2 regions of the Streptomyces sp. NPDC058646 genome follow, and region 2 is predicted to be linked to the other one. Evidence: riboswitches for the same ligand, from Rfam matches in the RefSeq annotation. Region 2 holds a riboswitch; the other holds the start of a gene.

Region 1 (15,603 bases), on a different contig from region 2:
CTCGCTAACCTTTCAAGTGCGGATCCGCAACAACCCCGCATGTTTTAGGGAGTTGCCATGCCAGGAAAGAACCTCGACCCCTCCTCCTCACCCCGCGCCCTCCTCGGCGCCGAACTCCGCGTGGCGCGCGAGCGCGCCGGCAAGAGCCAGGCCGAGTTGGGCGAACCCCTCTTCGTCAGCGGCTCGTTCATCGGCCAGCTCGAAGCCGGTACGCGGCGCATGCACATCGAGTTCGCCCGCCAGATAGACGAGATCCTCCACACGGACGGCTTCTTCGCCCGCAACTGCGGGGCCCTGGCCAAATCCAAGTACCCGAACCACTTCGCCGAGGCGGCCGAAGCGGAGGCGGAGGCCAAGACGATCCGGGAATACGCACCCCTGGCACTGCCAGGGATGCTTCAGCCAGAGGCGTACGCCCGGGCGGTCTTCCTCGCCTACCAGCCAACGGCGACAGAGGAGGTCATCGCCGAGTTGGTGGCGAACCGGCTGGCCCGTGCCGCCCTCCTCAGTGATCCAACGACCCCTCTGTTTTGGTGTGTCCTCGACGAAGCCGTCCTTCGCAGAACGGTCGGCAGCAGGGCGGTAATGGCGGAGGCCATGTGCCACATCGCAGCCCTGATCCGCACTCGCCGAATCTTCGTCCAAGTACTGCCGTTCAGCGCAGGCGCACACTCATCGATGGGGGGCACCCTGAAGATGATGACCTTCGAGGATGCTCCTCCACTCGCGTACGTTCAAGGGAACGCAATCGGCGTACTGCTGGACGATCCGGCCACTGTCACCCGTCACTCGCTGACCTACGATCTCCTCACAGCCAGCGCCCTGTCACCCATCCAATCGCTGGCCATGATCGAGTCCGCGGCGGAGGATTACGCGCATGACGAGCATGTCTGAGTACGACCTGTCAGCGGCGAGTTGGCACAAGTCCAGTTACAGCGATGGAACCGGCGGTGACTGCCTGGAGATGGCCACCTGGCGGAAGTCCACCCACAGCGACGGCAGCGACGGCAACTGCCTCGAAGTCGCCGCCGGCCACCCCGACCTCGTCCCCGTAAGGGACTCCAAGCAGCCCGAAGGCCCGCACGTGGTGTTCCACGCACGGGCCTGGGCGACCTTCGTCGCGGCGCTCTGAGGGATCAGAGGCCGTCGGTGAACAGCTTGTCCGGGCTGTTGTCGCTGAGGTTCTGGACGACGTCCTTCGTGGACTCGTCGTCCAGGAAGTTCGCCACCTCGTTGGGCAGCGCGTTGGGGTGCTGCGCCTTGTAGAGGGTGGCGACCCCGGCGACGTGCGGCGCCGCCATGGACGTGCCGTTCAGGGAGACGCTGCCGCCGCCCCGCTTCGCGGAGACGATGTCCTGGCCCGGGGCGTAGATGTCGAGGCACTCGCCCCAGTTGGAGAAGTCGGTCTCCTCGTCGAACCGGTTCGTCGCCCCGACCGTCACCACGCGGGCGGCGGAGGCCGGCGAGATGGTGCAGGCGTCGACGTTCGCGTTGCCCGCCGCGACGACGGGCAGCACGCCCCGGTCGGACACGGCGGTCGCAGCGTTGTTGACGGCGTTCGACCGGGGGCCGCCCAGGGAGGCGTTCAGGACGGCGGGCTGCCGGGCGTTGCGGGCCACCCAGTCGAAGCCCGCGATGACGCCGGACAGGGAACCGGAGCCTTCGCAGTTGAGGACGCGGACGCTGACCAGGGTCGACTTCCGTGCCACGCCGAAGGTCGTGCCACCGACCGTGCCCGCGACGTGCGTGCCGTGGCCGTTGCAGTCCGCGCCGTTGCGGCCGTCACCGATCGCGTCGAAACCGGGCCGTGCACGACCACCGAAGTCCGGGTGGGTGTAGTCGATGCCGGTGTCGAGGATGTACGCCGTCGCGCCCTGGCCGCTGGTGTCGGCGCTGAAGTCGCCGTCCAGCGGCAGGCGCCGCTGGTCGATCCGGTCCAGGCCCCAGGAGGCGGCCGGCGACTTCGTCCCGACCCCGGCCGCGGGGACCGGCGGGGCGGTGACCGTCGCGTCCTCCTCCACCGCCAGCACGCCGCGCGTCACCCGGGCGGCCTTCAGCTGGTTCGCCGAGAGGGGGGTGGCGAATCCGTTGAGCGCCGCGGCGTAGGTGAACGTCGGCTTCACCCCCACCTCCGCAGCGAACGTCACCGGGTCGATGGACTTGTCGAGGGTGACGATGTAGCGGCCGGGGATGGCGTTCGCGGAGGTGATCAGCGGCGCCGGGGTGGGCTCCGGCGTGTCGGCGGAGGCCGAACCGGCCGCCACGGAGGTCATCGTGAGGATGGCGGCGGTTGTCAGGCGCGCGGCGAGCAGACGCATGGAGGGAACTCCCTGAAGTGCGTGTGGAACAGCGTGGGCGAGCCGCGCCCTCCACCGGCGGACGGCTCCTGGGGAGCGGCCCCTTCCTCCATCGGGTTCCGGCCGGAGAAGGCTTGAGCCACTGCCCCCCGGCTGGCCGACAGGGCGGGGTGCCGGCGGGAGGCGTGCCGGGGCGGTGCAGGGAGGATCGTTCCGGGCCACCGCCAGGGTGCAGCCCCGAACGAACGACCGCAGGAAGTTCACCCGTACGGGCGGCCCGGGGCCGGAGTCGTCAGGACCCGCCGGCGCCCGGGTGCCCGTACGCCCAGCGGGTCAGAGGCCGCCGGTGCGGAGCAGCTTGTTCGAGGTGCCCGGGCTGATGCTGGTCAGCAGGTCCTTGGTGGACTCGTTGTCGAGGAACTCGACGATGTCCTCCGGGGCCGCTGCGGGGTTCTTGGCCTTGTAGAGGACGGCGACACCGGCGACGTGCGGCGCGGCCATGGACGTGCCGTTCAGGGCCAGGCTGCCGCCGCCGAGCTTCGCGGAGACGATGGCCTCGCCGGGCGCGTAGAGGGAGACGCAGGTGCCGTGGTTGGAGAAGGAGGTCTCCTCGTCCCACTGGTTGCTCGCCGCGACGGTGAACACCTTGGTCGCGGATGCCGGCGAGACGGTGCAGGCGGACTCCGCGGAGTTGCCCGCCGCGATCACGGGCAGCACGCCGGCGTCGGTGACCGCGTTCGCGGCGTCGTTCAGCGCCTCGGACAGTTCGCCGCCCAGGGAACCGTTGAGCACGGCCGGCTGCTGGGCGTTCTTGGCCACCCAGTCCAGGCCCGCGATGATCCCGGAGTAGGTGCCCTTGCCGTCGCAGCCGAGGACGCGGACGCTGACCAGACCGGCCTTCTTCGCGACCCCGTACGTCTGGCCGGCGACCGTGCCGGCGACGTGCGTGCCGTGGCCCTGGCAGTCCTGACCGTTGCGCCCGTCGTTCATGGCGTCGAAGCCGAAGGCGGCACGGGTGGCGTCGGGCCCGCCGAACTCGGTGTGGGCGTAGTCGATGCCGGTGTCGAGGATGTACGCGGTCACCCCGGCGCCGTTGCCGTTGACGGTGAAGTTGCTGTCGAGCGGCAGCTTCTCCTGGTCGATCCGGTCCAGCCCCCACGAGCTCGACGGGGCACGGGTGCCCGGGGCGGTGCTCGGCCTCGGTACCGACTGGACCTCGGCGTCCTCCTCGACGGTCTTCACGCCCAGGCTGTTGCGGACGAGCGTCAGCTGGAGCGGGGTCAGCGGGACGGCGAAGCCGTTCAGCGCCGAGGTGTAGATGAACGACGCCTTCAGGCCCAGCCGCTGCACGACCTCCGCCGCGTCCTGGCCCTTCTCCAGGGTCACGATGTACTGGCCGGGCACCGCGTCGGCGGCGGTCTTCAGCGGCGCGGGGGTCGGCTCCGGAGCGGCTGCGGACGAGGAGGCGGTACCGGCGGCGACCGGGACCAGCGACGCGATGAGGGCGGCGGTGGCCACACGTGCGAGCGGGCGCATGGAAGGAACTCCCTGGCGGGGTGAACGGTCGACGTGGGTGAGCCGCCCCCGCGGCATCGAGTGCTCGTGCGGAGGCGGCCCTGACCTCCCATCGGTGCCACCTCCGGGTGGCTTGAACCACCGCCCCCACCTGGCCGATGCCCCGGCGCCCGCCTCTGCGCCCCCTGTCGCACAAGCTGCGGACAGGGTTATCCCCTGCGGCGTCAGGGCCGCGCCCGGATCCTTGCACGGGCGGCTGCCCCCGCAAGATCACCCGTACGGTCCTCGCCCACTCCAGGGGGGCGCACGGCGGGTGCGCTCTCCGTGCCCCCGCCACACCCCCGGCCGTCGTTGACCAGGCCTTCGGCGCATGATGGCCTCGCCCCATGCGCAACCGTCCGAGCCGGTCCCTGGCCGTCGCCGTCCTGGCCGCCGTCACCGCCCTGCCCGCGTCCGCTGCCGCTGCCGCCGGGCCCGCGTCCGGGTCCGTGTCGCGGCCGGCCGCCGACCACCCGACGTACATCGTCACCGTGCACCGCGGCCTCGACCCGGCCGCCGTCGCGGACGCGTACGGGATCACCCCGCTCCACGTCTACCGCGACGCGGCGAACGGCTTCGCCGCCCGCCTCTCCCCCGAGCAGGTCGAGGCGCTGCGGGCCACCGCCGTCGTGGAGTCCATCGAGCAGGACGGCACCGCGTCCGGCTCCGGGATCTTCTGAAACACCCGGGCGGGGACGGCGCCGCCGGCGGATCAGTGGGGGAAGTGCTCCGTCTCCAGCGCGACCGGGAACGGCTCGGGGAGCTTCAGCACCTCGCCGAAGGCCACCCGCTCGGTGTGCCGGTAGGCGCCGTTCGCGGGACCGGTGAACAGCGTGGCCGTGGGCCCGTGCTCGTCGAAGCGGTCGATCAGCAGGTAGACCGGAACCGGAGCATGGGCGTGGGCCCAGAGCTTCTTCTTCCGGTCGTCCTCGGCGTTGCCCCTGGAGGTGATCTCCACGACGAGCAGCGCCTCGGCCGCGTCCAGCGGATCACTGACGTCCGCGTCGACGCCTTCGACGAGTGCCGAAGGTGCGATCACCAAGTCCGGCATGTACAGCTTCCCCAGCGGGGCGATGTGGATGCCGAGGGTCTGATAGATCTCCCAGTCCGGTCGCAGTACGCCGTACAGCGCGCGTTGCACCCTGGCGGCGATCCCGTCGTGGTGTCGGTGGGGCGGGGGCACCAAGGTGATCCGTCCTCCGTCGATCTCGGCGCTCCAGCCCTCCGGCACGTCCAGCTCACGCCAGCTCTGCAGCAGGTACTCCCACGCACGGCCACCGGCGCTCCGGCCGGGTTCGACCACGGCTGCGGTCATCGCGGGTCCCCTCTCCTGTGGCCATGGCATGAACGTAGATCGACGGTTTCGCGGCCCGGGCCGCTTCCCTCAGCGTCCCACGATGGGGGGCGCACGCAGCTACCTCCGCGCCGACGACCGCCATCGCCCGCATCCGGAAGACGGCATCCGCTCCGCCCGGGGTGATGGCGGTGGCATCAACGGCGGCACTGGCGGCAACGACCAGCACCGGGACCAGCAGAGGAGTGCCGGCCCCGGTGCTCTTCGCCTAACCGCGGTACACCCGCAGCTGGGAGACCTCGTACGACATCTCCGTCTGCCCCGGACCGGGTGCGGGGTGGTACCTCCCGGCGGACACCGACAGGTTGACGATCAGGTACGCGTGCCAGGTGCGGCCCACGCCGCGGCGGTCGCTGTACACGCGCGCGCCGTTGACCCACCAGACGACCGAGTTGCGGCCGAACTCGACCTTCAGGTCCACCCAGGCGCCGGGCCGGACCGACGGGTCGCGGTGGTAGCGGTGCGCCTCGCGGACGTGGTTGGACAGCTCCAGCAGATCCGGGTTGTCGGGGTGGTACTCGAAGACGTCGATCTCCTGGCCGCCGTCCCGCCAGGTCCAGATCGCGGGCCAGGCGCCCGTCTCCACCGGCAGTCTGACCCGCGCCTCCAGCACGTCGCCGGTGCGCACCATGAACCCGTCCTCGCTGCCCTCGGTGGTGAGCAGCCCGGCGTCCCAGTTGCCGTCGGGGCGCAGCGTCGCGCGGAAGACACCGCTGCGGCTGTAGGCGGGGTCGGCGACGAGGTGGTCGAGCTTGTTGTCCCCCGGGTTGACCGGGCCGCCGTCGGGATAAGCCCAGGAACGGCCGGCGACCCACTGGTCGGAGGAGGCGAAGTCGGCGGTGAAGACGGGGGCGGGGCGGGGCCTGAAGGGGGCCAGGCCCCCGCCGGCCCGCGGGGCGAGGCGGCGGGACAGGCGCCGCAGCCATCCGAGCGTTTCCGAGACCATGCCTGTGCTGTGCCCGGCGGGAACCGGCTCAACCACCGGTTCTCGCCGAGAGTGATCGCACGACTGCGTTCAGTCGCCGCGGTGGTGCGCCGCGCGCACGAAGGCGCGGATCAGGTCGGGGGACTTCACCCCGCGCTCCCTTTCGACCCCGCTGGACACGTCCACGCCCCACGCGCCGGTGCTGCGCAGGGCCTCCCCGACGTTGTCCGGGGTGAGCCCGCCCGCGAGCAGCCAGTGCCCTTCGGGAGCGGTGAACTCCGCGGAGCCCCAGTTCCAGGGCTTGCCGGAGCCGGGGTCGGGGGCGTCGAGGAGCAGCAGGTCCTCGCCGTACTCGCCGCAGCGCTTTACGTGCCCGGCGGTGGCCCGCAGGAGGGTCCGGCCGGGGGCCCGCAGTTCCCCGTAGTACGCGGGCCCCTCGTCCCCGTGCAGTTGCACCCCGCGCACCCCGCTCTCCTCGGCGAGACGCCGCACCTCCTCCAGAGGCTGCCCGCGGAACACCCCGACGGTCAGCACCCCGGCGGGCACCCGCCCGCCCAGCTCGCGCGCCAGGCCGGCCCCGATCGTGCGGGGGCTGCCGGGCGCGAAGACGAACCCGACGGCGTCGGCCCCGGCCGCCACGGCCACGTCGACGTCGTGGGCGGTCTTCAGCCCGCAGATCTTGACGAAGGGTGCACTGCTCTCGCTCATGCCCCGAGTCAACCAAACCCGGGCCCCCACCGCCGCCCCGTCCCGAGTACCGGGCACGCGCCAAGCTCATCCGGGGGAAGATCGTCGTGTCACCGTGGTCCAAGCTGCGCTACTACCGCCCGATGCGCACGCTGCGCCGACAGCTTGAGCCCCACGCTCCCGAGAACCACGTGACGGACGTCGCGCCGTTCCTCTTCGAGTTCCCGTGGACGGGGCGGCCCTGTCGCTGGTCGCCGAGTTCACGTCGGTCTCCGCGAAGGACGCGGACTGGAACGAGAAGCTGGACGTCCACGGCCTGCTCGTCCCGGTCTACCTGGTCGTCGACCTGCAGGACGTGGAGATCACCTGCTTCCACGACCCGTCCCCGCACGGCTACCGCTCCCGTACGACGGTGTCCTTCGGCGAGGCGCTGCGCGTACCGGCTCCCTTCGGCTGCACCCTCGACACGGCGTTCTGAAGGGCGCGGCCCGGCGGCTTCCCGTACGGAGCGGGCCCGGTGGAACGCCCGAGGGCGGCACCCGCTCCGTCCGGAGTGGGTGCCGCCCTCGGTTCGAGAACAGCCGATCAGCCAGGGGCCGATCAGAAGTCCATGTCACCGCCCGGCATGCCGCCGCCCGCGGGGGCACCGGCCTTCTCGGGCTTGTCGGCGATGACGGCCTCGGTGGTGAGGAACAGCGCGGCGATCGACGCGGCGTTCTGCAGCGCGGAACGCGTGACCTTCGCCGGGTCGATGATGCCCTCGGCGATCATGTCGACGTATTCGCCGGTCGCGGCGTTCAGGCCCCAGCCCACGGTGAGGTTGCGGACCTTCTCCACGACGACGCCACCCTCGAGACCACCGTTGACGGCGATCTGCTTCAGCGGGGCCTCGAGCGCGAGCTTCACGGCGTTGGCGCCGGTCGCCTCGTCACCCGACAGGTCGAGCTTCTCGAAGACCGAGGAGGCCTGCAGCAGGGCCACGCCACCACCGGCGACGATGCCCTCCTCGACGGCCGCCTTCGCGTTGCGGACGGCGTCCTCGATGCGGTGCTTGCGCTCCTTGAGCTCGACCTCGGTCGCGGCACCGGCCTTGATGACGGCCACGCCGCCGGCCAGCTTCGCGAGGCGCTCCTGGAGCTTCTCGCGGTCGTAGTCCGAGTCGGAGTTCTCGATCTCGGCGCGGATCTGGTTGACGCGACCCTGGACCTGGTCGCTGTCGCCCGAACCGTCGACGATCGTGGTCTCGTCCTTGGTGATGACGACCTTGCGGGCGCGGCCGAGCAGGTCGAGACCGGCGTTCTCCAGCTTGAGGCCGACCTCCTCGGAGATGACGGTGCCACCGGTGAGGATGGCGATGTCGCCGAGCATGGCCTTGCGGCGGTCACCGAAGCCCGGGGCCTTGACGGCGACGGACTTGAAGGTGCCACGGATCTTGTTGACGACCAGGGTCGACAGGGCCTCGCCCTCGACGTCCTCGGCGATGATCAGCAGCGGCTTGCCGGACTGCATGACCTTCTCCAGGAGCGGCAGCAGGTCCTTGACCGAGCCGATCTTGGAGTTGACGATCAGGATGTACGGGTCGTCGAGCGACGCCTCCATACGCTCCATGTCGGTGGCGAAGTACGCCGAGATGTAGCCCTTGTCGAAGCGCATGCCCTCGGTGAGCTCGAGCTCCAGACCGAAGGTCTGCGACTCCTCGACGGTGATGACGCCTTCCTTGCCGACCTTGTCCATCGCCTCGGCGATGAGCTCGCCGATCTGGGTGTCGGCGGCGGAGATGGAAGCCGTGGAAGCGATCTGCTCCTTGGTCTCGACGTCCTTGGCCTGGGCGAGCAGGGCGGCGGAGACGGCCTCGACGGCCTTCTCGATACCACGCTTGAGGGCCATCGGGTTGGCGCCGGCGGCCACGTTGCGCAGGCCCTCGCGGACGAGCGCCTGGGCGAGCACGGTGGCGGTGGTCGTACCGTCGCCGGCGACGTCGTCCGTCTTCTTGGCGACTTCCTTGACCAGCTCGGCGCCGATCTTCTCGTACGGGTCCTCGAGCTCGATCTCCTTGGCGATGGAGACACCATCGTTGGTGATCGTGGGGGCGCCCCACTTCTTCTCAAGGACGACGTTGCGACCCTTGGGGCCAAGGGTGACCTTGACGGCGTCGGCGAGCTGGTTCATCCCACGCTCGAGACCGCGCCGGGCCTCCTCGTCGAACGCAATGATCTTGGCCATCTGAAGTGGTCCTCCCGGACAGGGGTGGATTGCTCCGGACCGCGCCCGCGCCCGCGACGGACGGCCTGCGTGCCCGGCGGTTCCTTCCCGCCGGACCTGCGGGCCTCACCGGCCCGGTCCTCGTTTTGGTAGCACTCTCGCTTGGAGAGTGCTAACGCCAATGATTAGCACTCGCCCCCCGCGAGTGCAAGCGGCTTCGGGCAACGCCGGGCGAGGAACCGGACAGGACAGGGGCCGACCGGCCACAACGCACGAGGGGCCCCCATCCCGTGTCCAGGATGTGGGCCCCTCGTACGTCGAACACAGTGCGTGGGCGGTCGATCGCGCCAGGACTAGCCGAGTGCGAGCTTGACCATGTCCGCCTGCGGACCCTTCTGGCCCTGCGAGATCTCGAACTCGACCCGCTGACCCTCTTCAAGGGTGCGGTACCCGTCCATCTGGATGGCGCTGTAGTGGACGAACACATCCGCACCACCGTCGACCGCGATGAAGCCGTAGCCCTTCTCCGCGTTGAACCACTTGACGGTGCCCTGAGCCATGCCTAACTCCCCTATTACTGGCCCTTGCGCAGGAACGCACTTCGCGGTCCCGGGTCATCACTTGCGTCGGAACGCGTCGACCGAGGCTGAATGTATCTGCGCGAGTGCTGTCTGCAACAGGTCAATCCCACGAGAATTCTGGACACCCAGAAACACAGAAATAAAGTGAAAATTTGCCATATCCCAGGGCAACTCGGGCCAGGCATATTGCGCCAAAGCCCCATACCGCACTTGCACATTGACCCGATGTCGACCCTCACGCGACCCGTTCATATGCGGCGGGCAAGAACAGCGGAGGGGACTTCCCCAACCCTACCGCGCCCAATCAAGCTGAATTGCCCCCTCCGCTTTTTAGCGGAGGGGGCAATTACGTTTTTGCGCGTCACCTACGGGAAGGTCAGCCGCCCGCGACGGCCGGGATGATCGAGACGCCGGCACCGTCCGGGGTCACGGCCTCCAGGCCGCCCTCGAACCGCACGTCGTCGTCGTTCACGTAGACGTTGACGAAGCGGCGCAGCTTGCCCTGGTCGTCCAGGACGCGCGCGGCGATGCCCGGGTGGTTCTTCTCCAGGGACTCGATGACCTCGGCCAGGTTGGCACCCTCGGCGGACACCTCGGCCCGGCCGCCGGTGTAGGTGCGCAGGATGGTGGGGATGCGGACGTTGACGCTCATGGCGCTACTGCCTTTCCGGGGAGCAGGAGGAGATGGTCAGGCCAGTCCGGCGGCGCGGAAGGCGTCCAGGCTCGGGCGGATGGTCGCGGTCTGGCCGCTGTCCGCGGCCACCGCCTCCAGGGTCTTGAGGCCGTCACCGGTGTTCAGGACGACGGTGGTCAGCGCCGGGTCGAGCTGCCCGTTCTCGATGAGCTTCTTCGTCACGCCGACGGTCACGCCGCCGGCGGTCTCGGCGAAGATGCCCTCGGTCTGCGCGAGGATCTTGATGGCCTCGACGACCTGCTCGTCGTTGACGTCCTCGACGAATCCGCCGGTGCGCCGCGCGATGTCCAGGACGTACGGGCCGTCCGCCGGGTTGCCGATGGCCAGCGACTTGGCGATGGTGTTCGGCTTCTGCGGGCGGACCACGTCGTGACCGGCCTTGAAGGCGGCCGACACCGGGGAGCAGCCCTCGGCCTGGGCGCCGAAGATCTTGTACGGCTTGTCCTCGACGAGGCCGAGCTTGATGAGCTCCTGCAGACCCTTGTCGATCTTCGTCAGCTGCGAGCCGGACGCGATCGGGATGACGATCTGGTCGGGCAGCTGCCAGCCGAGCTGCTCGCAGATCTCGTACGCGAGCGTCTTGGATCCCTCGCCGTAGTACGGGCGCAGGTTGACGTTGACGAAGCCCCAGCCCTCGCCCAGCGGGTCGCCGATGAGCTCGGAGCAGAAGCGGTTGACGTCGTCGTAGTTGCCCTCGATGCCGACCAGCTCGCCGCCGTACACGCCGGCCATGACGACCTTGCCCTGCTCCAGGTCGTGCGGGATGAACACGCAGGAGCGGAATCCGGCCCGGGCGGCAGCGGCGCCGACGGCGCCGGCCAGGTTGCCGGTGGAGGAGCAGGAGAGGGTCGTGAAGCCGAAGGCGCGGGCCGCCTCGACGGCGATGGCCACGACGCGGTCCTTGAAGGAGTGCGTCGGGTTGCCGGAGTCGTCCTTGACGTAGAGCTTGCCGGTGACACCCAGCTCCTTGGCCAGGTTGGCCGCGTCCACGAGCTTGGTGAAGCCGGGGTTCAGGCTGGGCTTGGAGGCCACGTCCGCGGGGACGGGCAGCAGCGGGGCGTAGCGCCAGATGTTGTTCGGGCCCGCCTCGATCGCGGCGCGCAGGGCCTCCGGGTCGCCGGTGGGGAGGTCGTAGGCGACTTCCAGCGGTCCGAAGCACTCGGCGCACGCGAAGATGGGGCCGAGTCCGAAGCGGGTGCCGCACTCGCGACAGGAAAGGCCGGTGGCAGGTCCGAGGTCGACAGAATCCTGGTCGGCAGAGGTGGCGACAGTCTGTGCAGCCATGATGGCGAGGCCCTTTCTCCTCATCTTCCCCATGGCGCACTTCGCCATGAGACGGAATTGGCACCTTCCCTAGCCGGGGACCTCGCAGATGTCGCTGACGTAGCGATCGCGAGACCGACTGGAGGGTTGCCGGGGCTTCAACGGGCCGTGTCCCTCTGCCCCTCTGGATGAGCGGTATGGCACCGGGCCGCGCGCTCTATGGCGCGCCCGGGCGTTTGTGCGCGAGGACCCCCGACATGCGATGGTCCTTCGCGTTGTTCAAGACTGTAACCGAAGGCCCCGGGTGGTTGAGACAGCCGTCCGAACCGCGAGATGGATCTCAATGGGGTCAAACCGCCGAACGGCAGGGAGTGCTGAAAGTGCTGGAAGAGGTGGAGCGCTGGCTCGCCGACCGCTCCTGGTCCGCCGCCGACCGACCGCTCGACCAGCTGCTGGAGCGGAAACGGGCAGCGGGCACCACGGTCAGCGTGGTGCTGCCCGCGCTCGACGAGGAGCCGACCGTCGGCGCGATCGTCGAGGTGATCCGGCGCGAGCTGATCGAGGGACTGCCGGTCCCGCTGGTGGACGAGCTCGTCGTGATCGACTCGGGCTCCACCGACCGCACGGCGGAGGTCGCGTCGAAGGCGGGCGCCCGGGTGGTGCACCGCGACGGGATCCTGCCGCGGATACCGGCCCTGCCCGGCAAGGGCGAGGTGCTGTGGCGTTCACTGCTGACCACCACCGGGGACGTGGTCTGCTTCGTCGACGCGGACCTGCGGGACTTCTCCTCCGCCTTCGTCTCCGGAATCGTCGGACCGCTGCTGACCGACCCGGACGTGCAGTTCGTCAAGGCGATGTACGACCGGCCGCTCGGCGACGCCCCCGGGCAGGGCGGCAGGGTGACCGAGCTGGTCGCCCGCCCCCTCCTGAACCTGCACTGGCCGCAGCTGGCCGGTTTCGTGCAGCCGCTGGGAGGCGAGTACGCCGTGCGCCGCAGCCTGCTGGAACGGCTGCCGTTCCCCGTGGGCTACGGGGTCGAGCTGGGCCTGCTGGTGGACGCCCTGCACACGGTCGGGCTGGACGCCCTGGCCCAGGTGGACGTCGGCGTACGGCTCCACCGGCACCAGGACGGGAAGGCGCTGGGCCGGATGGCCGCGGCGATCTACCGCACCGCGCAGGTGCGCCTCTCGCGCGGGCACCTCGTACGGCCGGAACTCGTCCAGTTCGAGCGCGCGCCGCACGGGTTCGTGCCCCGGACCTACCCGGTGGACACCGAGGAGCGGCCTCCGATGGCGGGCATCACGGAGTACGCGCGACGCCGCGTGGCGTGAGGGTTACGCACGTTTGAGCGAGCACGAGCCGGGCTAGGTTGGCCGCATGGCTTCTCAGGTACTCGTTGCAGCGAACCGCGGCCCCCTCTCCTACGACCTCTCGGCCGAAGGCACCCTCAGTGCCCGCCGCGGCGGGGGCGGTCTCGTCTCCGGCCTCTCGGCCGCACTGGCCCGGCAGCCGGAAGCGCTGTGGATCTGCGCGGCGCTGTCGGAGGCGGACCGGGAGGCGGTCCGGCGGGGAGTGGCCGAGCCGGGCGTCCGGATGCTGGACATCGATCCCACGGTGTACGACGACGCGTACAACGGCATCGCGAACTCGGTGCTCTGGTTCACCCACCACCACCTCTACGACATCCCGCGCGAGCCGGTCTTCGACGCGCGGTTCCGCCGGCAGTGGGAGTCGTACACCGCCTACAACCAGGCCTTCGCGGAGGCCCTCGCCGAGGAGGCCGCCGAGGGGGCGCGGGTCCTGGTCCAGGACTACCACCTGGCACTGGTCCCGGGCGCGCTGCGCGAGCTCCGGCCGGACCTGCGGATCGCGCACTTCACGCACACGCCGTGGGCGTCGCCGGAGTTCCTGGGCATGCTCCCGGACGACGTCCGGAGCCGGCTGGTGTGGGGGATGCTCGGGGCGGACGTGGTCGGTTTCCACACCTGGGCCTGGGCGCACTCCTTCATGGGCGGCGCGCACCTGGACGACGAGCGGGGCATCGCCGCGCCGCGGTTCCCGGCGGGCGAGGAGCCCTCGCGGGCCCGCTCCATCGAGAAGAGCCCGTCGGGCCCGGTGCGGCACAAGCGGACGGACGTCGCCGTGTACGCGCTGGGGGTCGATGCGGAGGACCTGCGGTCCCTCGCGCACCGGCCGGAGGTCGACGAGAAGCTGGCCGCGCTGCGGGCCGAGGTCGCGGGCCGCAGGACGATCGCCCGGGTGGACCGCACCGAGCTGTCGAAGAACATCCTGCGCGGCCTGCACGCCTACCGGGAGCTGCTGACCACGCACCCCGAATGGCGGGGCGAGGTGGTGCACCTGGCCTCCGCGTACCCGTCCCGGCAGGACCTGAAGGTGTACCGGGACTACACGGCGGCGGTCGCGCAGCTCGCGGAGGAGATCAACGCGGAGTTCGGGACGGCGGACTGGCAGCCGGTGCTGGTGTCCGTGGTGGACGACTTCGCGCGCTCGCTGGCGGTGTACCGGATGGCGGACGTGGCGCTGGTGAACCCGGTGCGGGACGGGATGAACCTGGTCGCGAAGGAGATCCCGGTGGTGTCGGAGGCGGGCTGCGCGCTGGTGCTGTCCACCGGGGCCGGGGCGTACGAGGAGCTGCGCGAGCACGCGCTGACGGTGAACCCGTACGACGTCACGGCGACGGCCGAGGCGTTGCACGCGGCGCTGTCCATGCCGGCGGCGGAGCGGGCCGACCGCACGAAGCGCCTGGCCGCCGCCGCCACGACCCTCCCCCCGGCCGCCTGGTTCGAGGCCCAACTGGACGCCCTCTCCTAGCCCCGGGCCCCCTTCCTGGGGCTCCGCCCCAGACCCCGCGCCTCAATCGCCGGCGAGGCTGAACTTCGGCTGATCCCGCCTGCCAACCGCGGGAAGTCCTGAGGCGCGGGGCGCGGGGCTGAGCCCCGGATCTTCAGCCCGACCCAACGCCAAACCCAGCCCCGCCGGCGCTTGAGGCGCAGGCCACAGGCCACAGCCCTGGATCTTCAGGCCCCAAACCCAGCCCAGCCCAGCCCAACGCCACACCCAGCCCCGCCGGCGCTTGAGGCGCGGGGCGCAGGCCGCAGCCCTGGGTCTTCAGCCCAGCCCAACGCCACACCCAGCCCCGCCGGCGTTTGAGGCGCGGGGGTCCGGGGGCCGGCCCCCGGCGACGGCGCCGCGGGGGCGGTCCGAGCTGCAGCCCGCAGGGAGGGGTCAGGCCCGCAGCGCAGCGGCCAGTGCGGCGAGGAAGGCCACGACCTGGGACGGTCCCGCGAGGACGAGGTCGGCCCGGGAAGCCAGTCCGGGGACCTCCGCCGAGCCGCTGCACACCAGCAGCCCCGGCAGCCCGTCGGTCCGCCGCTTCTCGACGGCGGCGAAGGCCGCGAGGTCACCCAGGTCGTCGCCGGCGTACAGCACGGCCTCCGCGCCGGTCTCCGCGAGGAACTCCGTCAGGGCGACGCCCTTGTCGGTCCCCGGCGGCCGCAGCTCCAGGACGGCCCGGCCGGGCTCGACCATCAGCCCGTGCCGTGCGGCCAGCCCGGCCAGCGGTTCCCGCAGGGCCGCGAAGGCCGCGTCGGGGTCCTCGGCGCGGCGGGTGTGGACGGCCAGCGCGCGGCCCTTCTCCTCGATCCAGGTGCCCCGCCAGGCCCCGATCGACTCCAGGAACCCCGGCAGCTCGGCCCGTACCGCCGCCACCCCGGGGTGCTCGGCGGGGGCGTGGACCGTCCCCGTGACGGCGTCCCAGCGCTCGGCCCCGTAGTGGCCGAGGACCACCAGGTGCTCCAGCCCGGGAACCCCGGCGAAGCCCCCGTAGCGGACGGCGACGCCCGCCGGCCGGCCGGTGATCACGGCGACCGAGGCCACCTCCGGGGCCAGCGCGGCCAGGGCGGGCACGGCTCCCGGGTGCGCGCGGGCCTGGTCCGGGTCCGGGACGATGTCGGCGAGGGTGCCGTCGAAGTCGAGTGCGACCACGGACCGCCGGGGTGCACGGAGCAGGGCCTCGAGTCCCTCGC
Region 2 (15,603 bases):
GACCCTGGTCCTCCCCAAGGGTGAGAAGGTCCGCTTCATCCTGTCGTCCAACGACGTCATCCACTCCTTCTGGGTGGTCCCCTTCCTGTTCAAGCAGGACGTCATCCCGGGCCACACCAACGTCTTCGAGGTCACCCCGAGCCAAGAAGGCACCTTCATGGGCAAGTGCGCCGAGCTCTGCGGCGTCGACCACTCCCGGATGCTCTTCAACGTCAAGGTCGTCTCGCCGGAGAAGTACCGGGAGCACCTGAAGCAGCTGGCCGAGAAGGGGCAGACCGGCTTCCTGCCGGCGGGCATCAAGCAGACCGACCCGGCCCGGAATGCGGAGACGAACAAACTGTGAGCATCCTCAACGAACCTCAGGGTGCCGCCGCAGCCGACTCGTACGAGAACGAGCTGCCGGTACGGCGCAAGCAGCCGGGCAACGTGGTCGTGAAGTGGCTCACCACCACCGACCACAAGACCATCGGCACGATGTACCTGGTCACGTCGTTCGTGTTCTTCATCATCGGCGGGATCATGGCGCTCTTCATGCGCGCCGAGCTGGCCCGTCCGGGCACGCAGATCATGTCGAACGAACAGTTCAACCAGGCGTTCACGATGCACGGCACGATCATGCTGCTGATGTTCGCGACGCCGCTGTTCGCCGGTTTCGCCAACTGGATCATGCCGCTGCAGATCGGCGCGCCCGACGTGGCGTTCCCGCGGCTGAACATGTTCGCGTACTGGCTGTACCTCTTCGGCTCGACCATCGCGGTGGCCGGCTTCGCCACGCCGAACGGTGCGGCCGACTTCGGCTGGTTCGCCTACTCCCCGCTGTCGGACGCGGTCCGCTCGCCGGGCATCGGCGCCGACATGTGGATCATGGGTCTGGCCTTCTCGGGCTTCGGCACGATCCTCGGCTCGGTCAACTTCATCACCACGATCATCTGCATGCGCGCTCCCGGCATGACGATGTTCCGCATGCCGATCTTCACCTGGAACGTGCTGCTGACCGGTGTCCTGGTCCTGCTCGCCTTCCCGGTGCTGGCCGCCGCGCTCTTCGCGCTGGAGGCCGACCGGAAGTTCGGTGCGCACGTCTTCGACTCGGCCAACGGCGGCGCCTTGCTGTGGCAGCACCTCTTCTGGTTCTTCGGACACCCAGAGGTGTACATCATCGCCCTGCCGTTCTTCGGAATCATCTCCGAAGTGATCCCGGTCTTCTCCCGCAAGCCGATGTTCGGTTACATCGGTCTGATCGGTGCGACGATCGCGATCGCCGGCCTCTCGGTGACGGTGTGGGCCCACCACATGTACGTCACCGGTGGTGTGCTGCTGCCGTTCTTCTCCTTCATGACCTTCCTGATCGCGGTACCGACCGGTGTGAAGTTCTTCAACTGGATCGGCACCATGTGGAAGGGCTCACTGTCCTTCGAGACACCGATGCTCTGGGCCGTCGGCTTCCTGATCACCTTCACCTTCGGTGGTCTGACCGGCGTCATCCTGGCTTCGCCCCCGATGGACTTCCACGTCTCCGACTCGTACTTCGTCGTCGCGCACTTCCACTACGTCATCTTCGGCACCGTGGTGTTCGCGATGTTCTCCGGCTTCCACTTCTGGTGGCCGAAGTTCACGGGCAAGATGCTGGACGAGCGCCTCGGCAAGATCACCTTCTGGACGCTGTTCATCGGCTTCCACGGCACGTTCCTGGTGCAGCACTGGCTGGGTGCCGAGGGCATGCCGCGTCGTTACGCGGACTACCTCGCCGCCGACGGCTTCACCGCGCTGAACACCATCTCGACGATCAGCTCGTTCCTGCTGGGCCTGTCGATGCTGCCGTTCATGTACAACGTCTGGAAGACGGCGAAGTACGGCAAGAAGATCGAGGTCGACGACCCGTGGGGTTACGGCCGTTCGCTCGAGTGGGCGACGTCCTGCCCGCCGCCGCGGCACAACTTCCTCACCCTGCCGCGGATCCGTTCCGAATCCCCGGCGTTCGACCTGCACCACCCGGAGATCGCGGCCCTCGACCACCTCGAGGACCACGGTGGCAGCGCCAAGGCCGTCACCGGTGGCAAGGAGGCCGGCAAGTGAAGATCCAGGGCAAGATGTTCCTCTGGCTCTCCTTCTTCATCCTGATCATGGCCGTCGTGTACGGCGTGTGGTCGAAGGAGCCCGTCGGTACCACCGCGCTCTTCCTGGCCTTCGGCCTGAGCGTCATGATCGGCTACTACCTGGCCTTCACGGCCAAGCGCGTCGACGAGATGGCCCAGGACAACCTGGACGCCGACGTCGCCGACGAGGCGGGCGAGCTGGGGTTCTTCTCCCCGCACAGCTGGCAGCCGCTCTCGCTGGCGATCGGTGGCGCGTTCGCCTTCATGGGCGTCGTCTTCGGCTGGTGGCTCATGTACTTCTCCGCCCCGCTGATCCTCATCGGCCTGTGGGGCTGGGTGTACGAGTACTACCGCGGTGAGAACCAGAACCAGTAGCACCCGCGCCGTTCACGCGGCCGCATCGCACGGCACCTGGGGCCCGGACACCTCTTCGGAGGGGTCCGGGCCCCTCGTTTGCAGTCATCCCGCGCGCCGTATTTGTCATATCTTCATAGCGTTGGCCCCATGAAGCACTCACCGCGTCTTTGGACGGTACTCAGCTGCTCCCTGCTGGTCGCGTCCCTCGGGGCCGGCGCCACCGCATGCGGGTCCGGCGACAACCCGCTGTCCGCCCGCCCGTACGACGCGGGCGATCAGGTCGCCTTCAACCAGGCCGCCGGCAGCCGACCCGTGGACCCCGGCCGGCCCCTGGAGGTCACCGCCAAGAGCGGGGAGGGCCGGATCACCGACGTGAGCGTCGTGGACGTCCACGGCCGCCACCTGGCGGGCGAACTCACCGCCAAGGGCGACCGCTGGCACAGCACCGCCCCGATGGCCGCAGGGGTCCGCTACACGGTCACCGTGAGCACCGAGGACGAGCGGGGCGCTCCCGGGCAGCGCACGCTCACCTTCGACACCACCCCGGCCAAGACGCTCCTCAAGGTCGAGTTCGGCCCCGAGGAGGGCAAGTACGGCGTCGGGCAGCCCCTCACCGCCGACCTCAGCGAGCCCGTCAAGGACAAGGCCGCCCGCGCCGTCGTGGAGCGCGGCCTGGTCGTGGACGCCCCTCCCGGCGTCGAGGGGGCCTGGCACTGGGTGGACGACAAGAGGCTCCACTACCGGCCCAAGGACTACTGGCCCGCGAACACCGAGGTCTCCGTACGGAGCAACCTCGAAGGCATCAAGATCACCGACGAGCTCCACGGGGCCGCCGCCACGCCGTTGAAGCTGGAGATCGGCGACCGGGTGGAGGTCACCACCGACGCCGCCTCGCACTGGCTGACGTTCAAGCGCAACGGAGAAGTGATCAACTCCATTCCGGTGACCACCGGCAAGCCCGGCTTCTCCACCCGCAACGGCGTCAAGGTGGTGCTCGGCAAGCAGTACTACGTGCAGATGCGCGGGGACACCGTCGGCATCGGCGGCAGCGAGTACTACAACCTGCCCGTCTACTGGGCCACCCGCGTCACCTGGAGCGGTGAATACGTCCACGCCGCCCCCTGGTCGGTCGGCTCGCACGGCTACGCCAACGTCAGCCACGGCTGCACGGGCATGAGCACCGGCAACGCCGCCTGGTTCTACGAGAACATCACCGAAGGCGACATCGTCCAGGTGGTCAACAGCATCGGCGACGACATGGACATCTTCGGCAACGGCTTCGGCGACTGGAACATGGACTGGAAGGACTGGCGGGAGGGCAGCGCCCTGCTGAAGGGCACTCAGGAAGGCCGCAGCCCGATCGACCAGGCCCGTCTGCGGCCCACCGTCTAGGCACCGGCCGGCGCGGAGCCCCGCCTGCGCCCCGCGAGGGCGCGGGCGCCGGGGCCCGTACGCCGCGGCCCCGCAACCTCACCGCGCCCCGGCGGCCCGCCCGCCGCCCAGGTCCCGCAGGCGGCCGTGCGCGCGCCCGCGGGACGGGAGGGGCGGTCTCACGCGTCCAGGGACAGCCGGGTCCGCAGGAGGCCCGCCAGGGCGTCCGCGAACTCCACAGGATCCACCGGAAGGGTGACGGCCGCGTCCGCGCGGCTCCACGTGGCCAGCCAGGCGTCCTGGGGGCGCCCCATCAGCAGCAGCACCGGCGGGCAGCGGAAGATCTCGTCCTTGATCTGCCGGCACACCCCCATGCCCCCGGCCGGGACCGCCTCGCCGTCCAGCACGCACGCGTCGATGCCGCCCGCGTCCAGCAGCAACAGGACGGCCGGAAGGGTCGCGCACTCCAGGAACTCCACCGGCGGCAGGTCCGCGGCGGGCCTGCGACCGGCCGCCAGCCGCACCTGCTCCCGGGTGCCCGCGTCGTCGCTGTAGACCAGAACCCGCGCAGTCGCCCGCATTTCGTTCCTCCACGTGTCCGTGAATCACGCTCTTGATGCGCGGATGCTACTCCGTCCGACCCCGTGTCAACATCGGTTCGGGCAGCATCGCCGGCTTGCTTTCGAGGCCTGTCCGATGGGCCGTTCGGGCCTTGCACACGCCCCGGACACTCCGAACGGCACCCCCCAGGGTGAGGGCGGGATAAGCGACCGACATAATGTCGGTCGTGGCGACAGCAACGACAGTAGATACCGGGCACGCGCACCCGACGGTCAACAGGCCGAACCTCGTCAGCGTCGGAACCATCATCTGGTTGAGTTCCGAGCTGATGTTCTTCGCGGCCCTCTTCGCGATGTACTTCACCCTGCGATCCGTGATGGGCGCCGAGTACTGGACAGCGGAGGCCTCGGCCTTGAACCTGCCCTTCTCGGCGACGAACACCACGATCCTGGTGCTCTCCTCGCTCACCTGCCAGCTCGGCGTCTTCGCCGCCGAGCGGGGTGACGTGAAGAAGCTCCGGACGTGGTTCATCATCACGTTCGTCATGGGTGCGATCTTCATTGGCGGCCAGGTGTTCGAGTACACCGAGCTGGTCATGCACGAGGGCATGAGCCTCTCGTCCGGTCCGTACGGCTCGGTCTTCTACTTGACCACCGGCTTCCACGGACTGCACGTGACGGGCGGTCTCATTGCCTTCCTGCTGGTCCTCGGCCGGACGTACGCGGCCAAGAGGTTCACCCACGAACAGGCCACGTCGGCCATCGTCGTGTCCTACTACTGGCACTTCGTCGATGTCGTCTGGATCGGCCTCTTCGCGACGATCTACCTGATCAAGTAGCGAACACGTCACCGGGCAGGTCCCGGCACTCCATCCAGAAACACCGACGCAGAAGATCCTGACACCGGGGTAATCCGTGAAAAAGCTCTCCGCACGACGACGCCATCCGCTGGCGGCGGTCGTCGTTCTACTCCTCGCGCTGGCGGCCACTGGGGGGCTGTACTCCGCCTTCGCGCCGGCAGGCAAGGCGCAGGCCGATGAAACCGCCCAGTCCCTCGCCATCGAGGAGGGCAAGAAGCTGTACGCCGTGGGCTGCGCAAGCTGCCACGGAACCGGCGGCCAGGGTTCCTCTGACGGCCCGAGCCTGGTCGGGGTCGGCGCCGCAGCCGTCGACTTCCAGGTGAGCACGGGCCGCATGCCCGCGCAGCAGCCCGGCGTCCAGGTGCCGAAGAAGCCCAAGATCTACACGCAGGCGCAGATCGACCAGCTGGCCGCGTACATCGCGTCCCTGGGTGCGGGCCCGAGCGTGCCGACCGAGAAGCAGTACGACCCGGCCGGTGCCGACATCGCCAAGGGTGGTGAGCTGTTCCGCAACAACTGCGCGCAGTGTCACAACTTCACCGGTGAGGGCGGCGCGCTGACGAACGGCAAGTACGCCCCGAACCTCGCGGACGTCGAGCCGAAGATCATCTACGAGGCCATGCTCACGGGCCCGCAGAACATGCCCTCCTTCCCGGACAGCACGATGCCGGAGAAGGAGAAGAAGGACATCATCGCGTACCTCCAGAACGTGAACGGCGACAAGTCGACGAACCCCGGTGGCCTCAAGCTCGGCGGCCTCGGCCCCGTCTCCGAGGGTCTGTTCGGCTGGATCTTCGGTCTGGGTACGTTGATCGCTGTCGCCGTCTGGGTCGCGGCCCACACCGCTAAGGCCAAGAAGTCATGAGTAGCCAAGACATTCCCGAAGAGAAGCACCTGCCGAGCGAGCAGGGTGACGGGCACCACGGTGCCGTAGCGGTCGCGGACGACCCGTTCGCCGACCCCGGGATGCCGGCCCACCGGCCGCGCATCCAGGACATCGACGAGGCGGCGGCCAAGCGCTCCGAGCGCACCGTCGCCCTGATGTTCACGCTGTCGATGCTGTCCACGATCGGCTTCATCGTCGCCTTCGTGGCCATCCCGATCGACAAGATCGTGTTCATCTTCCCCATCGGGAAGGTGAGCGCGCTCAACTTCAGCCTCGGTGTGACCCTGGGCCTGGCCCTCTTCCTCATCGGCGCGGGTGCGGTCCACTGGGCCCGCACCCTGATGTCCGACGTGGAGATCGCCGACACGCGCCACGAGATCGCGGCCTCGCCCGAGGTCAAGGCGCAGGTCATGAGCGACTTCCGGGCCGGTACGGACGAGTCGAACATCACCCGCCGCCCGCTGATCCGCCGCACGATGCTCGGTGCGCTGGCCCTGGTGCCGCTCACCGGCATCGTCATCCTGCGCGACCTCGGCCCGCTGCCCGAGGACAAGCTCCGCAAGACGCTCTGGGCCAAGGGCAAGCTGCTCATCAACCAGAACACGATGGAGCCGCTGCGTCCCGAGGACGTCATCGTCGGTTCGCTGACCTTCGCCATGCCCGAGGGCCTGGAGGAGGAGCAGCACGACTACATGTCGCAGATCGCCAAGGCGGCCCTGATGATCGTCCGGATCCAGCCGGAGGACATCAAGGACAAGAAGGAACTGGAGTGGTCCCACGAGGGCATCGTGGCCTACTCCAAGATCTGCACCCACGTCGGCTGCCCGATCAGCCTGTACGAGCAGCAGACGCACCACGTGCTCTGCCCGTGCCACCAGTCCACCTTCGACCTCTCCGACGGCGCCCGGGTCATCTTCGGTCCGGCCGGTCACGCGCTTCCGCAGCTGCGGATCGGAGTCAATGCCGAAGGCTTCCTCGAAGCGCTCGGTGACTTCGAAGAGCCCGTCGGTCCTTCCTTCTGGGAGCGCGGATGAGCACCGCCACTGACACTGGGCGCAAGGCGCCGGCCGGCGAACGCGTGGCTGACTGGGCGGACGGCCGCCTGGGCATCTACGGCCTGGCCAAGGCCAACATGCGCAAGATCTTCCCGGACCACTGGTCCTTCATGCTGGGTGAGATCTGCCTGTACACCTTCATCATCATCATCCTCACGGGTGTGTACCTGACGCTCTTCTTCCACCCGAGCATGAACGAGGTCGTGTACCACGGCTCGTACGTGCCGATGCAGGGCGTCCGCATGTCCGAGGCCTACGCCTCGACCCTGGACATCAGCTTCGACGTCCGCGGCGGTCTGCTCATCCGGCAGATCCACCACTGGGCGGCACTGATCTTCGTCGCGGCGATGATGGTGCACATGATGCGCGTCTTCTTCACCGGCGCGTTCCGCAAGCCGCGCGAGGTCAACTGGCTGTTCGGCTTCCTGCTGCTGGTCCTCGGCATGTTCACCGGTTTCACCGGTTACTCCCTGCCGGACGACCTGCTCTCGGGCACCGGTGTCCGCTTCATGGAGGGCGCGATCCTGTCCGTGCCGATCGTCGGCACGTACCTGTCGTTCTTCCTCTTCGGCGGCGAGTTCCCCGGCCACGACTTCGTGGCCCGGTTCTACTCGATCCACATCCTGCTGCTGCCCGGCATCATGCTGGGTCTGCTGGTGGCGCACCTGATCCTGGTCTTCTACCACAAGCACACCCAGTTCGCCGGGCCCGGCAAGACGAACAACAACGTCGTCGGCATGCCGCTCCTCCCGGTGTACATGGCGAAGGCCGGCGGGTTCTTCTTCCTGGTCTTCGGCATCATCGCGGTCATCGCGGGCGTCGCCTCGATCAACCCGATCTGGGCGCTCGGTCCGTACGTTCCGGACCACGTGTCCACGGGTGCGCAGCCCGACTGGTACATGGGCTTCTCCGAGGGCCTCATCCGTGCCATGCCGGGCTGGGAGATCAACCTCTGGGGCCACACGCTCGTCCTGGGCGTGTTCATCCCGCTGGTGATCTTCCCGCTGGTGCTGGCCACGATCGCGGTGTACCCGTTCGTCGAGGCCTGGGTCACGGGGGACAAGCGCGAGCACCACATCCTGGACCGCCCGCGCAACGTCCCGACCCGTACCGCCTTCGGTGTGGCCTGGCTGACCTGGTACGTCATCCTGCTGATCGCCGGTGGAAACGACATGTTCGCGCAGTTCTTCCACCTGTCGATCAACTCGATCACCTGGTTCGCCCGCATCGGCTTCTTCGTCGGTCCGGTCATCGCCTTCATCGTCACCAAGCGGATCTGCCTCGGCCTCCAGCGCCGGGACCGGGACAAGGTGCTGCACGGTCGCGAGACCGGCATCATCAAGCGCCTGCCGCACGGTGAGTTCGTCGAGGTCCACGAGCCGCTGCCGCAGGGCAAGCTGCACACCCTCACCGCTCACGAGCAGTACGCGCCGGTCGAGATCGGCCCGACGGTCGACGAGAACGGTGTCGTGCGCAAGGTCAAGGGCACGGAGAAGCTGCGCGCGAAGCTCAGTAAGGGCTACTACGCGGAGGACAACCAGATCCCGAAGCCGACGGTGGAGGAGTACAAGGAGATCCAGAGCGGCCACGGCCACCACTGATCCCCTGTTGCACGCATGAGGGACCGGTTTCGGCCAGTCCTGGTGTCGCCACGGTGAGAGCCCCGTCCAGTGTCTGGACGGGGCTCTTTGCCGTCCCCGGGGCTGGATAGGCTGAGGGCCTTCCCCTTCGCCGTGGGTGGCGCACACGGGGGCGGCCCACTAGCACAGGAGCGGACCATGAACGTTGTGACCCCGGCAGGCGGCGACAGCGTGGCGGCCCGTGGCTGGCCGGGCGTCCTCGACGCCCTGCTGACCGGCCGGGACCTGAGCGCCGACGACACCGCCTGGGCCATGGACCGGATCATGCGCGGGGAGGCCACCGACGCCCAGATCGCCGGCTTCACGGTCGCGCTGCGGGCCAAGGGGGAGACGGTCGCGGAGATCAACGGCCTCGTCCGGGCGATGTACGCGCACGCCAACCTGATCGAGGTCCCGGGCCGGACGGTGGACATCGTCGGCACCGGCGGCGACGGGGCCAGGACGGTGAACATCTCGACGATGTCCGCGGTCGTGGTGGCCGGTACCGGCGCCAAGGTGGTCAAGCACGGGAACCGGGCCGCGTCCTCCGCGAGCGGCTCCTCGGACGTGCTGGAGAAGCTCGGGGTGAACCTCGACCTGAGCCGGGAGCGGGTGGTGCAGGTCGCCGAGGAGGCCGGCATCACCTTCTGCTTCGCGGTGAAGTTCCACCCGGCGCTGCGCCACGTGGCCGCGGCCCGCAAGGAGCTGGGCATCCGCACCTTCTTCAACGCGCTGGGCCCGCTGACCAATCCGGCCCGGGTGCGCGCCCAGGCGACCGGTGTGGCCGACCCCCGGATGGCCCCGATCATCGCGGGCGTGCTCGCCGAACGTGGCTCCTCCGCCCTGGTGTTCCGCGGCGACGACGGTCTGGACGAGCTGACCACGACGGCGACCTCGCGGGTGTGGTGGGTCCGCGACGGCAAGGTGGCGGAGCAGGTCTTCGACCCGCGCGACGTCGGCGTCGACCTGGTCGAGGTATCGGCCCTGGCCGGCGGGGACCCCTCGTACAACGCGGACGTGGCCCGCCGCCTGCTGGCGGGCGAGACCGGCCCGGTCCGCGACGCGGTACTGCTGAACTCGGCGGCGGCCCTGGTGGCCCTGGACCCGGGCACGGGCACGCTGGAGGAGCAGATCGCGGCGGGCATCGCCCGCGCGGCCCGCTCCATCGACTCGGGCGAGGCCCGGGCCGCGCTGGAGCGGTGGGTGGCGGCGAGCAACGCCTGAACCCGCCTGATCGTTTCGAGCCAAGGACCCGGTCCACGATGCGGACCGGGGTCTTGCGCTCGGGCGATCTTGTGGCAGGATGCTGACCAGGTCACGAGTGACAGCGTTCAGGCCCCGGCTTGCTGTCCGGCAACCCTCCTTCCGTGGCGGGGTGCCCCGGGTGATGACCGGGCCGTAGGCAGCGAGGTCTACGGCAAGCGCGGATCCCTCGACACCAGGGGTCCTGGTCTCTCGAGGAGCATTTTCCGTGAGCAAGCGAATGCGATAGGGCGACTCCGCCCCTCTTCCATCCTCGGACCAGGGTCACTGCCGTGTACGCGGTGTACCCGGACGAACCGTCCGAGGCCCCCCGTACCCCGCCGCACGGCCGTCGCGCCGTAGCCGGGCCGCGTACGGGCACGCCGAAGCCATTCACCCCTGCCTGCCGGGAGATACCGCCATGTCCGCATCCCTGAACGCCGCCGCCACCGCCGTCTCCGCCCCCGCCGCCGTGGACCCCGCCTGTGCCGAGCCGCTGCCGGTGCTCGGCCGGGACGTCACCGTCCCCCTCGTCACCGGGGGAGAGGTCACCTACGCGGCCCTCGACTACGCGGCCTCCGCGCCCGCGCTCCAGCGGGTCTGGGACGACGTGGCCGCCTACGCCCCGTACTACGGCAGCGTCCACCGCGGCGCCGGCTACCTCTCGCAGCTGTCCACCGACCTCTTCGAGCAGAGCCGGGCCACGGTCGCCGACTTCCTCGACTGCCGCCCTGCCGACCAGGTCGTCTTCACCCGCTCCACCACGGACTCCCTGAACCTGCTCGCCGCCGCCCTCCCGGCCGACTGCCAGGTCTTCGTCTTCGAGACCGAGCACCACGCCTCGCTGCTGCCGTGGACGAACGCGCAGGTCACCTACCTCAACGCCCCCCGCACCCCGGACGAGGCCGTCGCCGGCCTGGAGCGGGCGCTGGCCGACCGCGACCCCTACGGCCCGGCGCTGGTCTGCGTCACCGGTGCCTCCAACGTCACCGGTGAGCTGTGGCCGGTGAAGGAGCTGGCCGCCGCCGCGCACGCCCACGGTGCGCGGATCGTCCTGGACGCCGCCCAGCTCGCCCCGCACCACCCCGTCTCGGTCCAGGAGCTGGACGTGGACTGGGTCGCCTTCTCCGGACACAAGCTCTACGCCCCCTTCGGCTCGGGCGTCCTCGCCGGCCGCGCCGACTGGCTCCAGGAGGCCGAGCCGTACCTCGCGGGCGGCGGCGCCTCCCGCAAGGTCGCCCGGCGCGAGGACGGCGGGGTGGACGTCGAGTGGCACACCACGGCCGCCCGCCACGAGGCCGGCTCCCCGAACGTCATCGGCGTCTACTCCATCGCCTCCGCCTGCAAGGCCCTGCGGGAGGCCGGGTTCGACAGCCTCGTCGCCCGGGAGAACCACCTCATCGCGAAGGTCCGCGAGGGTCTGGCGGAGGTCCCGGCGGTCCGCGTCCTGTCCCTGTTCGGGGACGACGCCCCGCGGGTCGGCGTCATCTCCTTCGTCGTGGACGGCTGGAACAGCTCGCACTTCGCGGCGGCCCTCTCCGCCGAGTACGGCATCGGCGTCCGCGACGGCCTGTTCTGCGCCCACCCGCTGGTCCGCACCCTGCTGGGCAGCGAGCCGCAGGCCCAGGGCGAGTGCGGCGCGCCGGAGGCGGCCCCGGGGGAGCGCTCGCTGAACGCGATCCGCGTCAGCTTCGGCGCCGGCACCCCCGACGAGCACGTGGAGCGGTTCGTGCGGGCGGTGAAGGAACTCGTCGCGGACGGCGCCAAGTGGCAGTACCGCACCGAAGAGGGCCGCTGCGTCCCGGCCGTCTGACGGGCTGCGGCCCGTCACGTACGGGCACCCGCTGCCGGCCGCCTGGGCGGCAAAGGGCGGGCCGCTGCCCGCGGCGCAGACGCGCGCACGGGTGGACTGCCTCCCGGAGCCCGGGCCACGGCGGAGCCGAGGGGGAGGCGGCGGGCCGCGCCGGAGCGTCAGGCGTCCAGGCCGATGGCGAAGGCCGCTTCCAGGTCGTGCTGGGAGTACGTGCGGAACGCCACGTGCGTGTCGGTCGCCTCGACGCCCGGGATCTTGCTGATGCGGCCCGGGATGATGTCCGCCAGGTTCTCGTGGCGGGCCACGCGGACCAGCGCGATGAGGTCGTACGTACCCGTGACGGAGTAGACCTCGCTGACGCTGTCCAGCGCGGCGATGGACTCGGCGATCTCGGGGATGCGGTCCACGCTGGTCTTGATGAGCACGATCGCGGTGATCACGGCTGGCTGTCTCCCTCGGTGGCCGTCGCTGGTCGCCCCACTCTAGTCGTACGCCGATAGCGGACCCAGGCGTAGACGAAGCCGAGCGAGAAGCCCACCAGGTGGGCCAGATAGGCGACTCCGGGTCCGCTCTCCGCCCGGTGCGCCGCCACCCACTGCAGGGCGAACCAGAACAGCAGCACGATCCACGCCGGGAAGCGCAGCGGCAGGAAGAACAGGAAGGGGAACAGGCTGGTCACCCTGGCCCTCGGGAGCAGGCACAGGAAGGCGCCCAGGACGGCCGAGATGGCCCCGGACGCCCCGACCAGCGCGTGCGAGGACCCCGCGTACGCGGCCGCGTACGCCGCCAGCGCCAGGTACCCCGTACAGATGACGAAGACGAGGAACGCCGGGCGGCCCATCCGCTCCTCCGTCATCGCCCCGAAGACGTGGAGGAAGAGCATGTTCCCGAGCAGGTGCAGCCAGCTGCCGTGGACGAACAGCGCGGTCAGCGGTGTCAGCCAGGCGCGCGGGGAGCCGGTGAAGAGCTCGTCGGGGACCACGCCCCAGCGGTGGAAGTACGCCGTCCCCGAGGACAGCAGCGCGTCGCCCGTCCCGTAGGCCGGGTTCAGGCCCGAGGCGGGGCCGAACAGGAACACCACACAGCAGCCGGCGATCAGCGCGTGGGTGACCACCGGTCCCCGCGCGGCCTCGCGGACGGTCCGCCACCTCATGCTCATGCGACCGAGCATGACGCAACCGGGCCCACCTGAAGCGGTGGCAGGCCGTAGGGTTACGAGCTGCGGTCCGCCGGGCGACGCGTCCGGGTCCGCGGACGGCTTTAATTGAAGCAGCTACGAAGGAGAGAGCGGCCTGATGACGGTTCCCCTGCCGACCGACACCACCCGGTGGCGCTGCACCCTGTGCGGCAACCTCACGCGCTTCGACGTCACCCGTTCGTCGAAGGTCGTGGAGTACGTCCACCTGGACCTCGCCGGGGAGCCCAAGGTCGAGGAGCGCGAGGTGGTCAATGAGACCATCGAGTCGGTCCGCTGCCGCTGGTGCAACGCGGTGGACCAGATCGAGCTCGTGGACAGGCCGGGCGCGGACTCCTGAGGGAGCCGCGTCCACAGGTAGATCACGGTAGGGGTGACGGATTGTGGAGCCAGCAAGCGGCGCTGAGCCGGCCGATTCGGCCGGCGACGCCGCCGAGGTGCTCGACCGCCCGCTGCCGGAAGGCGTGCGGCGCCGGGTCGTCGCGTTCGTGTCGGACGCCTTCGGCGGGCTGACGGTCGCGGACCTCCCGGCGCAGCTGCGCCAGTACGCCCGGTTCACCCCGTCCCGGCGCGCCAAGTTCGCGGGCAACGCCATGGCCGCGGCGGTGGAGACCGATGCCGTGTTCCGCGGCAGGGTCGCCGAGAAGCTGCGCGAGGCGCAGACGGACCTGACCGCGGCGCTGGAGGCCGGTGCGCCGCCCGCCGCCGCGGACCCCCTGGACGTGGCGGCCGCCGCGTACGTCCTGCGGCCGGTCGGCTGGGTGAAGCTGGTGGCCGCCGCGGGCGAGGAGGCGCAGCGCGCCGACGCCGAGCGGATCGGCGAGGAGACCCGGCGCGAACTGGACCGGCTCCGCGAGGAACTGGCCCACGTACGGGAACTGCAGCGCACCGGCGGCGAGCAGGTGCGGACCGAGCTGGACGCCGCCCGCAAGGAAGCGGAATCGCTTCAGCGCAAGCTGCGCAGCGCCCTCAGCGACGTCAAGCGCGGCGAGGCGGCCCTGCGCAAGCTGAACGCCGAGGTCGACGGGATCCGCGGCGAGGCGGCCGCCCGGGTGACCGCCGCCGAGAGCGAGAACAGGCGGCTCAAGTCGCGTCTGGCGGAGGTGGAGACGGCGCTGGAGACCTCGCGCCGGGCCACCCGCGAGGGGCGCAGCATCGAGGACATGCGGCTGCGGCTGCTGCTGGACACCGTGCTGGACGCGGCGCAGGGGCTGCGCCGCGAGCTGGCGCTGCCGCCGGTCTCGACGCGCCCGGCCGACACCGTGGAAGCGGTGGAGCCGGGCAGGATGACGCCGAAGGACATCGCGGCCCGGGCCCTGTCGGAGACCGACCCGGCCCTGCTGGACCAGTTGCTGGCGCTGCCTCAGGCCCATCTGGTGGTCGACGGCTACAACGTGACGAAGACGGGCTATCCGACGATGCCGCTGGAGAAGCAGCGGCTGCGGCTCCTGGGAGGCCTGTCGATGCTGGCCGCGCAGACGGGCGCGGAGATGACCTGCGTGTTCGACGGGGCGGAGCTGGCGGCCCCGGTGCTGCTCGCGCCGCCGCGCGGGGTGCGGGTGCTGTTCTCCAAGGCCGGGGTGACGGCGGACGAGCTGATCCGCCAGCTGGTGCGCGCCGAGCCGCCCGGCCGCCCGGTGGTCGTGGTCTCCACGGACCGGGAGGTCGCCGACGGGGTGGCCAAGGCCGGGGCGCGGCCCGTAGCGTCCGCCTTGCTCCTGAAGCGGCTTTCGCGCGTTTCGTAACTCCTGGGCCCAATGCCGGAATTGGCAGACCGTCTGCGGGACGCACCGTCAAGTACCCGGCACAGAGCGTGCACTGTAGGTAAAGAAGCTGGTGGGCGGGCGAATTTTTTCCCGACAGGATTTGAAGTGATCACAGCCGGGTCACTAGGGTCTGCTCAAACCTTCGTGCGGTAGATCACTCATTCGGGGTGGCGGCGGAGGTGCTGCCGAGTTGCGTACTTCGGCGGCTCGAGGAAGAAGGAGCTCGCCTTCGTGGCGTCCCACCGTCGACCCAAGCAGCCGAACCGCGCACGCGTGACCGTCCTGACCGCCACCGCGGCCGCGGCCGTCGCCCTCTCCGCCCAGGGCGCCTCCGCCGCTCCGGCCAAGCCGGGCAAGGACGAGGTCAAGGCCCAGGTCGACGCACTCTACGAAGAGGCGGAGCAGGCCACCGAGAAGTTCAACGGGGCCAAGGAGCGCCAGGAGAAGCTGGAGAAGGAGATAGCCCAGCTCCAGGACCAGGTCGCGCGCGGCCAGGGCGACCTCAACGAGCTGCGCAACGGGCTGGGTTCGATGGCCAGCGCCCAGTACCGCAACGGCGGCATCGACCAGTCCCTCTCCCTCTTCCTCTCCGCCGACCCCGACAGCTACCTCGAAAAGGCCTCCACGCTGGAGCACCTGAGCGGCAAGCAGGTCGAAACCGTCCAGAAGATCCAGGCCAAGCAGCGCAGCCTCGCGCAGCAGCGCCAGGAGGCCTCCGGCAAGCTCACCGACCTCGATGCCACCCGCAAGGAGCTCGGCGAGAAGAAGAAGGTCTCGCAGGACAAG

What was found. A riboswitch is a leader RNA that binds a small molecule or an ion and turns the genes downstream of it on or off. The one in region 2 is predicted to bind S-adenosylmethionine.
Positions count from the first base shown of each region.
Region 1: linked by a shared signal. The riboswitch ahead of thrC (threonine synthase) and the one ahead of ACFWUZ_RS27420 (aminotransferase class V-fold PLP-dependent enzyme) in region 2 are both predicted to bind S-adenosylmethionine.

Region 1 covers NZ_JBHXRK010000016.1:113,368-128,970, reverse strand. Annotated here, with positions in the region: gene ACFWUZ_RS20790 (Scr1 family TA system antitoxin-like transcriptional regulator) at 58-894, shown strand; gene ACFWUZ_RS20785 (DUF397 domain-containing protein) at 878-1,132, shown strand; gene ACFWUZ_RS20780 (S8 family serine peptidase) at 1,137-2,318, opposite strand; gene ACFWUZ_RS20775 (S8 family serine peptidase) at 2,631-3,833, opposite strand; gene ACFWUZ_RS20770 (protease inhibitor I9 family protein) at 4,199-4,531, shown strand; gene ACFWUZ_RS20765 (Uma2 family endonuclease) at 4,564-5,166, opposite strand; gene ACFWUZ_RS20760 (beta-glucanase) at 5,414-6,151, opposite strand; gene ACFWUZ_RS20755 (phosphoribosylanthranilate isomerase) at 6,221-6,838, opposite strand; gene ACFWUZ_RS20750 (hypothetical protein) at 7,044-7,295, shown strand; gene groL (chaperonin GroEL) at 7,418-9,040, opposite strand; gene ACFWUZ_RS20740 (cold-shock protein) at 9,373-9,579, opposite strand; gene ACFWUZ_RS20735 (MoaD/ThiS family protein) at 9,977-10,252, opposite strand; gene thrC (threonine synthase) at 10,289-11,578, opposite strand; SAM riboswitch class I at 11,596-11,752, opposite strand; gene ACFWUZ_RS20725 (glucosyl-3-phosphoglycerate synthase) at 11,938-12,888, shown strand; gene ACFWUZ_RS20720 (trehalose-6-phosphate synthase) at 12,935-14,389, shown strand; gene otsB (trehalose-phosphatase) at 14,804-15,603, opposite strand, start outside.
Region 2 covers NZ_JBHXRK010000025.1:99,233-114,835, forward strand. Annotated here, with positions in the region: gene coxB (cytochrome c oxidase subunit II) at 1-343, shown strand, start outside; gene ctaD (cytochrome c oxidase subunit I) at 340-2,073, shown strand; gene ACFWUZ_RS27380 (cytochrome c oxidase subunit 4) at 2,070-2,468, shown strand; gene ACFWUZ_RS27385 (Ig-like domain-containing protein) at 2,598-3,842, shown strand; gene ACFWUZ_RS27390 (hypothetical protein) at 4,001-4,402, opposite strand; gene ACFWUZ_RS27395 (heme-copper oxidase subunit III) at 4,600-5,220, shown strand; gene ACFWUZ_RS27400 (c-type cytochrome) at 5,297-6,106, shown strand; gene ACFWUZ_RS27405 (Rieske 2Fe-2S domain-containing protein) at 6,103-7,161, shown strand; gene ACFWUZ_RS27410 (cytochrome bc complex cytochrome b subunit) at 7,158-8,783, shown strand; gene trpD (anthranilate phosphoribosyltransferase) at 8,961-10,025, shown strand; SAM riboswitch class IV at 10,115-10,231, shown strand; gene ACFWUZ_RS27420 (aminotransferase class V-fold PLP-dependent enzyme) at 10,465-11,856, shown strand; gene ACFWUZ_RS27425 (Lrp/AsnC family transcriptional regulator) at 12,015-12,296, opposite strand; gene ACFWUZ_RS27430 (rhomboid family intramembrane serine protease) at 12,293-13,015, opposite strand; gene ACFWUZ_RS27435 (hypothetical protein) at 13,152-13,391, shown strand; gene ACFWUZ_RS27440 (NYN domain-containing protein) at 13,432-14,796, shown strand; gene ACFWUZ_RS27445 (NlpC/P60 family protein) at 15,049-15,603, shown strand, end outside.